Regions from separate parts of the Sphingobacterium sp. PCS056 genome, predicted to be linked through region 1. Evidence: riboswitches for the same ligand, from Rfam matches in the RefSeq annotation. Region 1 holds a riboswitch; each other region holds the start of a gene.

Region 1 (2,205 bases):
AGCTTCGAAACGCTCCGCAGTTTTTGCATCTACTTCACCTTCAGCTAAGATCGCTAGATCTTTTACCTCTGCTAATTTTTGCTTAGCAAATGCTAACCAATTTTTAACTTCTTTAGGCAATGATTCTTCGTTATCCTCATTGTCTAAATCAAAAGGTACATGTAATAAGGAACTTGAAGGTCCTACTAATACACGGTCTTTGCCTAGAGCATCAACCGCTTTTTTGATTTGTGCTAAAGATTTTTCGTAATCATTTTTCCAAATGTTACGTCCTTCAACAACACCTAATGAAAGTGTTAATGAAGCAGGAACTTTAGCTAATATAGTGTCGAGTTGATTTTCACCTCTTACTAGATCAACATGAACAGCATAAACTGGTAAGTTTAGAGCGGTTTCTTCGTTGTCACGTAATGCCTCGAAATAAGTCGTTACAATAATTTTGATGTCTTGAGCAGCAGCAGCTAATTTAGTAAATACACTGGTGTATAAAGCACGTGTTGCATCATCGATATCTAAAGCTAAAAATGGCTCGTCAATTTGTACATATTTTGCACCAGCAGCAGCCAATTTGCCTAAGATTTCTTCATATACGGGAACCAACTTATCGATTAGATCGATACGATTGAAACCAGATTCTTTTTCTTTACCTAATAATAAGTATGAGATTGGGCCGATTAATACAGGCTTAGTTTCGATACCTAAAGATTTTGCTTCATTGTATTCGTTTAAGAATTTCTCTGAAGTCAATTTGAATTCTTGATTTTTTACGAATTCTGGAACAATGTAATGGTAGTTAGTATCAAACCATTTTGTCATTTCCATTGCCGTTACATCAACGCCATCTTGTTGAAAACCACGCGCCATTGCAAAGTAAAGGTCCAAATTGTATCCTTTATCTTCGTTGTTTAAGAGTGATTGGTATTGTGCTGGAATAGCACCTACAGTTAGAGTCAAGTCTAATACTTGGTCATAAAATGAAAAATCATTTGAAGGGATCAAATCGATGCCAGCATCTTTTTGAGTTTTCCAGTTGCCTTCACGGATTTTCAGTCCAGCCTGCAATAATTCTTGCGCGCTGATTTTTTTAGCCCAATATGCTTCATTGGCCTTTTTCAACTCGCGGAAGGCACCTACACGTGGGTAACCTAAGTTGTTCGTTAGTAACATAAATATAAAATTATTTTATTTGTTCAACCTTAACGAAGCAAGAAATTAGATGGATTTTTTTTATTTGAAATAAAAAACGATCAAAAATTCTTGAATCTATTTACTAAATTTTTTGATTGCTTTTAGAGAGGAGGGCACAAGATATATTTGTGTCTAGCTTATCATTCCCACTTTTTGATGGGGTAGAATGTAGCACCTTGTCAATCGACAGGTTGCTAAGGCTTCATTGGGTCTATTCCCTCTGCCTTTCTCTATAAGCGCTGTAAATATCGGAATTAGTTTTATAAAAACAAATATTTTGTAACTTTTATATCAAAATGACAATAAATCAAGGCTTAAAATTGAAAATTAGCAGATACACCAAGTTGTTTCCCATTGTAAAATGGAGTTGCCATGGTTAAGTAACTTGTCTTTCTTGATTGCAAATGTTTATCAAATAGGGGTAATAGCCAGTATGCTATTTTTGTTCCCATGATACCAATACCTGCTCCCATAGCGACATCCGAAAACCAATGTTTCTGATTGTACATTCTGAGGTACCCTGTACCCGCAGCTATTGTGTATCCTGCGATACCATACCAAATGGATTGATCTTTATACTCTTGCCATAACATCTCGGCTCCCGTAAATGCGACAGCAGTATGTCCGGATGGGAATGATTCATGATCAGCACGATCTGGTCTCCAAGTAGGAGTGGTCTGTTTGATCGTGTATACCGTAGATAAGGTGATGGCATGAGCGATCGCACTAATGGCTAGACGTTCTTTGAAGTTATGTTTACTTGGGACACCTAGGAAATTGAGACCGTAAACAGCTGCTGAAGGAATAAAAACACTGACATTATCAAATTTGAATGTTTTTGATGGATCATTGTTTATGGAATTATTTATCTGTTGATCTTTATTTTTGAGGTATGGGCTGTTTAAGGAGATTATGCCATAAGTCATTAAAGCAGCGGGTACTATTAATTGTTTATAATTTATTTGATTCCTACTGGTGTCAAAATCTTCATTATTTTTTTGTAAAGTATCTCTTTGC
Region 2 (2,205 bases), 540 kb from region 1:
GAAACACGTCCTAACTTCCATAATGTTTGCGGGTCTAATGGAGTTTTTGTTGGTGTTTCCATATTTACAGTCAGTTTGGTTTCTTTCTTTTCTTGCGCCATAGTTGCCGAAGCACATAGTAATACAGAAAGCGTTATTAAAGATTTTTTTTTCATCAAAATAATTTATTTTAATAAGGAGTGTGATCATGGATTGAGCTCTTTTCACTCGATTCATAAAAAATACAATTATGAGCATGCAAGATACAAAATCTACTTTATCTAATGTAATTCCTATTTTCTATTTAGGAAGGCTTTTGACGAAGTCATTTTATAAAGCTTTGAAAATTTTAGGTAGATACATATTATGTAATGATCAGGTGATCATATCCGTATTTTTGGGAAATTAAAGCAGAGTATCAAATAAAAAATGCAGATATGCTTGGCACAAACTATCGATGCATCTTTTGTGTATAGTATTAATATTGTGCTCGCAATTGGAAATAAATCAGGAGAGAACTATTGTTTAAAGTAGATATGATAAACGATAAATATACTTTTAAGGAATATAATTTTGTAAAAGCTTCAATTGTTCGAAAATAATAAACAACTGAAGCTTATTAGTAAAATAACTGAACTACTTTTTGTAAGCTTGATATCCTAATCTTTTTAATACCAATTTAGAGTATAACAAGCTGTGGATCTGATTCATTAGACTAGTAGATAAATTGCAAAGATCATGTCGTTCTGACTATCCTACTGAACAATTGGAACAAGCGTGTTTTTTTCTAATCGAACTGCTACATACTTGACGGAGGTAAAACCATCTTCTCTTGAAATAATGTTGGAAAGGTCTAAACCTCTTTTAGAAAAAGTACTGATGAGAGCCGTGCGAAATGTGGATTTGGAGGAACCCCAGCCTTTTTCCGATACCGTATCATTGTTGAGTTGTATCAGTTCATTGATGGTGTAATAACTGAATTTTTCCAGTAAGTGTTGATAAAGATTTGGTGTTGACATACAATTTAAAAATTTAAAGGATTAAACCATAAACTGTATCCAGATATTTTTGGTCGAAACCCATATTAATTTACCACCGCGGTTACTTAACTCGGTTGGTATTGCATCGTGCAATTCTGAATACTCTACAAAGTTAGTAGATTTTATTTTGAATCAAAATTTATTTTAAAATAATTAGCTGATATTCTTTTCCAGCATAGGTCTATTCTTACCTACATAGATTTTGCTATAGCTTCATGATCAAGTTTGATATGGATAATTTTTTGATGCAGTTACGCGATTCCTTTATTGGGGTAAAATACCGAATACCCGAGTTCTCAATGGTTAACTGTCTTGTTTTCTTTTAATTATTATTGTAGTTTTGGCCCATCACATGGATTCGTTTTGTCGATATTCGACAGAACGGGGATAAAAATGAAAAACAACTATAGCTCACTCGATAATTTAACTTTACAAAAGTTGATCCGAGCTGGAGACCAAGAAGCATTTAAGATCATTTATGAAAGGTATTGGGATAAGATATTTGTAATCTGTAATAACAGGCTTCCACAGACAGATATTGCGGAAGATATTTTACAGGATATCTTTGTTTCTCTTTGGAAAAACCCCAAACTTGACGAAATTCAAAATCTTGAAGCCTATTTGTTTCAGGCAACTAAATTCTCTATTATCAAATATTTAAACCGATCTTCTCGAGTTGAATATATTGATCATACCTCCTATGGTCTGTTGGATCGGATAGAAGAACTTAATTTGGATGATGCCTTGAATTCAAAAGAACTTCAGCAACTTATTTTTCAGGAGATAGAACGACTACCGGAGAAGACCAAAATTATCTTTAATTATTCTCGAATCGACAATCTCAATAGTAAGGAAATCGCTGAAAAATTGAATATTTCACCTCGTACTGTTGAAAATCAAATAAGTAAAAGTCTAAAACATTTGAGGATTTTTATAAATAATTTGAAATCTTTATTATTTTTTTAATTTTCGGCGTGCGTTGATTGATACTTGTGGTACTTCTATTATAGACCACGATTGTTAATCATATGAAATCGCAACAAGAAATAAAAGAAATTATTGCCCGTATCAACCAGGGTACGGCTTCTAAGGATGAGATCCGCCAATTTCAGCTTTGGTATAATAGTTTTGACGATAGTCAGACCGAGGTTGATAGCGATGTCCCTCTTGTTGAACTCCAACAGAA
Region 3 (2,205 bases), 2.0 Mb from region 1:
TGGACCATCTGGGCCAAATACATCTGCGAAGACCAATCCATGATATCCTTCAGAAGGTTCAGAAAATTGTTTAAATTTACCATTGCCCCAGTTATATGTACCACCATCAACGATGACACCGCCAATACTTGTTCCATGTCCGCCAATCCATTTTGTCGCAGATTCGACAACAACAGAAGCACCATGCTCTAGCGGTTTGAATAGATAGCCCCCAGCTCCAAAAGTGTTATCTACGATTAAAGGTAAATCGTGTTTTTTAGCAACTGCAGCTATTTTATCAAAATCAGGAATATCATAACTTGGATTTCCAATTGTTTCTAAGTATAATGCTTTCGTATTTTCATTGATCAATGACTCAAACTCCTCAGCTGTTGTCTCTTTCGTGAAGCGGACCTCAATTCCAATTCTTTTAAATGCAACTTTGAATTGATTGTATGTACCTCCATAAATATGGCTACTCGACACAAAATTATCACCAGCCTCTAAAATATTATTTAATGCGATGAACTGCGCAGCTTGACCAGAGGCAACCGCCACTGCAGCAACACCACCTTCTAATGCAGCAATGCGTTTTTCAAAAACATCTGTTGTCGGATTCATCAGACGGGTATAGATGTTTCCAAACTGTTTTAATGCAAATAAGTTAGCGCCATGTTCCGCATTTTCAAATACGTATGAGCTGGTTTGATATATAGGTACTGCACGTGCGCCAGTAGTTGGGTCTGCAACTTGTCCTGCATGAACTTGTAGAGTTTCGAATTTTAAATTTTTATTTGTAGACATGGTTTTTTATAATTAATTAGTTGAATATTTTCGTGAATATTATAGAGTGAGGATCTGCACATGTAGATGCACTTGCTATCCATTAAGTAAAAAATGGATAGATCTAACAATAAAACATAGACATGTGCTCAAACATTCGCATTGAAGTTGATGCAAGAGTTGTAAATGTTACGTTGGTAATTGAACTTACCCTGTTGTTTTTTTGTAATGTAAATATCATTGTCGTTTCATTTATATCCTCCATAACAATATTGATATGGACAGGAATTGGCACCTTTTCAAACGTATTTTGAAGGTTGCCAGTGGGTCATTGAGCCAGTCTCTCGCCACTTCTTTATAAATCAAGACCTGATTGAAAGGTTTTGATTAGGTGTATTTCGATTCGATCTACGTTGCAAATATATGTCTTGGAATTTAGAAACCAAAATATTTTGAATTATTTATTTAATACATGAGTAAGAAATGTAGTTTCTTTTTCTTGAGAAAAAGGTGTAATTATTAAATATGAAGAGTGTTAAGTAATTTAGGTTAATTATGGAATCAAAAGAAAACAAAGGATAAGGGAGATGTGCGTCTTCGCATTCTTAAAAGGTGAAAAAAACGCTTTGCACAAATCGGTTACAATGCGACATCTATTCGTAAAGTAGCCGCCAATCCGCTATAATTCCCATTATTATCTATCTGTCCTAGTAAGGACAAGAGTGATATCGGATATGCTGTTCATCAAGAAGAGCATTTACACATTGATCCTAGTAGAAATAAAGGTTGAATCAAAAGAACAAGTTGATGATTCTCTTAGTTTAGAGAAATGGTTGATTGTATGTGATCGCACAATTGCCGATGATGATGGCTGCGAACTAAAAAATGCTAGAAGTATTGGCTTCTAGCATTTTTTAACTTAAGTGAACGACCCTAAACTAATAACAGGAGCTTTATTTTATAATGCGCTTTATTTTATTTGATTTTTTAATCAACTTATGTAATTGTGTATAGTTTTCCTCTTGAATAGCATCTTTCAGAGCTTGCAACTGTTTAATATTTTCTTCCAATACTTCTAATACGTTTACTCTATTTTGTTTAAAAATAGGTGTCCACATATCGGGAGAGCTTTTAGCCAAACGTACTGTGGATTCAAATCCAGAACCCGCTAATTCAAATATCCTGCCCTGTGATTTTTCTTTTTCTAATACCGTTAAGGCTAGCGCAAAAGAAGTCAGGTGGGAGATATGTGAAACATAAGCGGTATGGGTATCATGTTCTTCCGCAGTCATAAATGACGTGCGCATTTCCAGTTGTTCAGTAATGGAATCTGCGAGTTCAAAAGCGTCTTCATCAGATTTAAAAGCCTCCACGTAGACCATCATTTTATCTTTGAACAAGTTTGGTAAAGCTGCTTCTGGGCCAGAATATTCAGTCCCTGCC
Region 4 (2,205 bases), 1.1 Mb from region 1:
GACCGTATTGGTTCTTACAACCCGAACACAAATCCAGCGACTATCGTTTTGGATTTTGAAAAAGCTTTGGATTGGATGAATAAAGGTGCTCAACCTACTGACACAGCTCGTACTATCCTTTCGGATAAAGGTGTTTTATACAAAAAACACTTATTAGGCGGTGTTAAAAAAGGTGCATTTGATGAGGCTGCTGCTGATGCTAAATTTGTTGCTTGGACTGAAGCTAATGATGCAAGAATCGCTGGTAAAAAAGACGGTTTAGCTAATACAAAAGCTGAAACTAAGAAAATTGCATTAGCTGCTGAAGCTAAGAAAAAAGAAGAAAAAGCTGCTGCTATTGCTGCTAAAAATGCTCCAGTTGCAGAGGAAACTCCTGCAGAAGAAACTGAAGCTCCTGCTGCAGAAGAAACTGAAGGATAATTTTTCTTTCATACAGTATCAAGAAAGCCGGTTCGACATGATCCGGCTTTTTTTTTAAAAGAAAATAACTCCTATTTCCAAAGTAGTACTGCAATTTTGTATTTATATTTTTAAATTTGCCCTTTCAAATTAGAACATGACCATAGAAGAAAGTTTTTACATCGGTTATATTAGTAAAACACGAGGATTAAAAGGAGAGCTGCAGCTTTTTTTCGAATTTGAAGATTATCAAGATCTAGATTTTGATGTCTTATTTGTTGAAGTCAATAAAAAATTAGTTCCTTATTTTGTTGCTAATATTAAATACCAAACCAATAGTACCGCTTATTTGAATTTGGAAGATGTAGATCATATCGATAAAGCACAGCCCTTAGTCCGTAAGAAGGTATATCTGCCTAATGATAAAATGCCTGAACGTGATCCTGATGATTTCAGATATACGGATTTAATTGGGTATCTAGTGATTGATGAGGTACATGGAGAACTTGGAGAAATTACACATGTGCAAGAAATGCCACAACAATTTATAGCCACCGTTGATTTCAATGGCAAGGAGCTTATGTTCCCATTAAATGATGATTTAATGCTCGGTATTGATTCAGAAGATCAAGTATTGGAGGTTGATTTGCCCGAAGGCTTAGTTGAGTTGTATAAAGAAATTTAACATCTTCACTATCGAACATGAAGAAATATAAGCCACTACACATCTTTGTGTAGTGGCTTATTTATTTTATCTGATCTTGTTTTTATAGCGCCATAAGCGTATAATTTTTTGAGCAAGCTTCTAATATTATTTTGATTATAAATTTCTATTACCGATATTAGCCGATGCTTATAGAGAAAGGCAGAGGGACTAGACCCAATGAAGCCTTAGCAACCTGTTATTTTATAAGGTGCTACATTCTACCCCAACTCAGAGATGGGAAAGATAAGTTGAAACAAGTTTACTTGTGCATTTCGATGTAAGCCAACCAAAATCATATTTAAAAAAAATTAATGAAAATCGTTGATCATATCAGTAATGCCAAAGGAAAAACTTTGTTTTCTTTTGAATTGTTGCCTCCAGCCAAGGGGCAAGGTATCCAGAGTATTTTTAAAACAATGGATGCACTTATGGAATTCAAGCCTCCCTTTATCGATGTGACTTATCATAGAGAAGACTATATGTATAAGAAACACGAAAGCGGTTTATTAGAGCGTGTGGCTTATCGTAAACGTCCAGGAACAGTTGCTATCTGTGCCGCTATTATGAATAAGTATAAAGTGGATGCTGTTCCTCATCTTATATGTGGAGGATTTACGAAAGAAGAAACGGAGAATGCATTAATTGATCTAAATTTCTTAGGTATTGATAATGTACTGGTACTAAGGGGAGATGCACGAAAAGGTGATTCTGATTTTATTCCAACAGATGGTGGACATGCATTTGCAACGGATTTATTGCAACAGGTCGTTGATATGAATCAGGGACAATATCTCCATGAAGATATTGCTATATCTGAAAAAACAAACTTTTGTATTGGTGTCGCGGGTTATCCAGAGAAACATTTTGAAGCGCCAAACTTCAATACAGATTTCAAATGGTTAAAAAAGAAAGTAGAAATGGGAGCAGAATTTATCGTGACCCAAATGTTTTTTAATGTAGAAAAATACAAAGAGTTTGTTACAAAATGTAGAGAAAATGGTATTCATGTTCCTATTATACCCGGATTGAAACCGTTGACAACTAAAAAGCAATTGATTACCCTACCTAAGATTTTCCATTTGGATATTCCCGAAGAATTG

The links. Region 1 has a riboswitch for S-adenosylmethionine ahead of metE (5-methyltetrahydropteroyltriglutamate--homocysteine S-methyltransferase). Riboswitches for the same ligand answer to the same signal wherever they lie in the genome.
Region 2: it holds a riboswitch for S-adenosylmethionine, as region 1 does, so the genes downstream of both, MUB18_RS00860 (5-oxoprolinase) here and metE (5-methyltetrahydropteroyltriglutamate--homocysteine S-methyltransferase) in region 1, are expected to answer to the same signal.
Region 3: it holds a riboswitch for S-adenosylmethionine, as region 1 does, so the genes downstream of both, MUB18_RS16440 (O-acetylhomoserine aminocarboxypropyltransferase/cysteine synthase family protein) here and metE (5-methyltetrahydropteroyltriglutamate--homocysteine S-methyltransferase) in region 1, are expected to answer to the same signal.
Region 4: it holds a riboswitch for S-adenosylmethionine, as region 1 does, so the genes downstream of both, MUB18_RS07585 (methylenetetrahydrofolate reductase) here and metE (5-methyltetrahydropteroyltriglutamate--homocysteine S-methyltransferase) in region 1, are expected to answer to the same signal.

The regions. Positions count from the first base shown of each region.
Region 1 covers NZ_CP096883.1:747,456-749,660, reverse strand. The annotation lists gene metE (5-methyltetrahydropteroyltriglutamate--homocysteine S-methyltransferase) at 1-1,167, opposite strand, end outside; SAM riboswitch class I at 1,323-1,427, opposite strand; gene MUB18_RS03150 (phosphatase PAP2 family protein) at 1,503-2,205, opposite strand, start outside.
Region 2 covers NZ_CP096883.1:212,431-214,635, reverse strand. The annotation lists gene MUB18_RS00865 (alpha/beta hydrolase family protein) at 1-155, opposite strand, end outside; gene MUB18_RS00860 (5-oxoprolinase) at 735-998, opposite strand; SAM-I-IV-variant riboswitch at 1,034-1,127, opposite strand; gene MUB18_RS00855 (RNA polymerase sigma-70 factor) at 1,413-1,985, shown strand; gene MUB18_RS00850 (FecR family protein) at 2,048-2,205, shown strand, end outside.
Region 3 covers NZ_CP096883.1:3,925,054-3,927,258, reverse strand. The annotation lists gene MUB18_RS16440 (O-acetylhomoserine aminocarboxypropyltransferase/cysteine synthase family protein) at 1-783, opposite strand, end outside; SAM riboswitch class I at 1,012-1,126, opposite strand; gene MUB18_RS16435 (prephenate dehydrogenase) at 1,716-2,205, opposite strand, start outside.
Region 4 covers NZ_CP096883.1:1,828,273-1,830,477, forward strand. The annotation lists gene MUB18_RS07575 (30S ribosomal protein S16) at 1-420, shown strand, start outside; gene rimM (ribosome maturation factor RimM) at 557-1,084, shown strand; SAM riboswitch class I at 1,250-1,355, shown strand; gene MUB18_RS07585 (methylenetetrahydrofolate reductase) at 1,417-2,205, shown strand, end outside.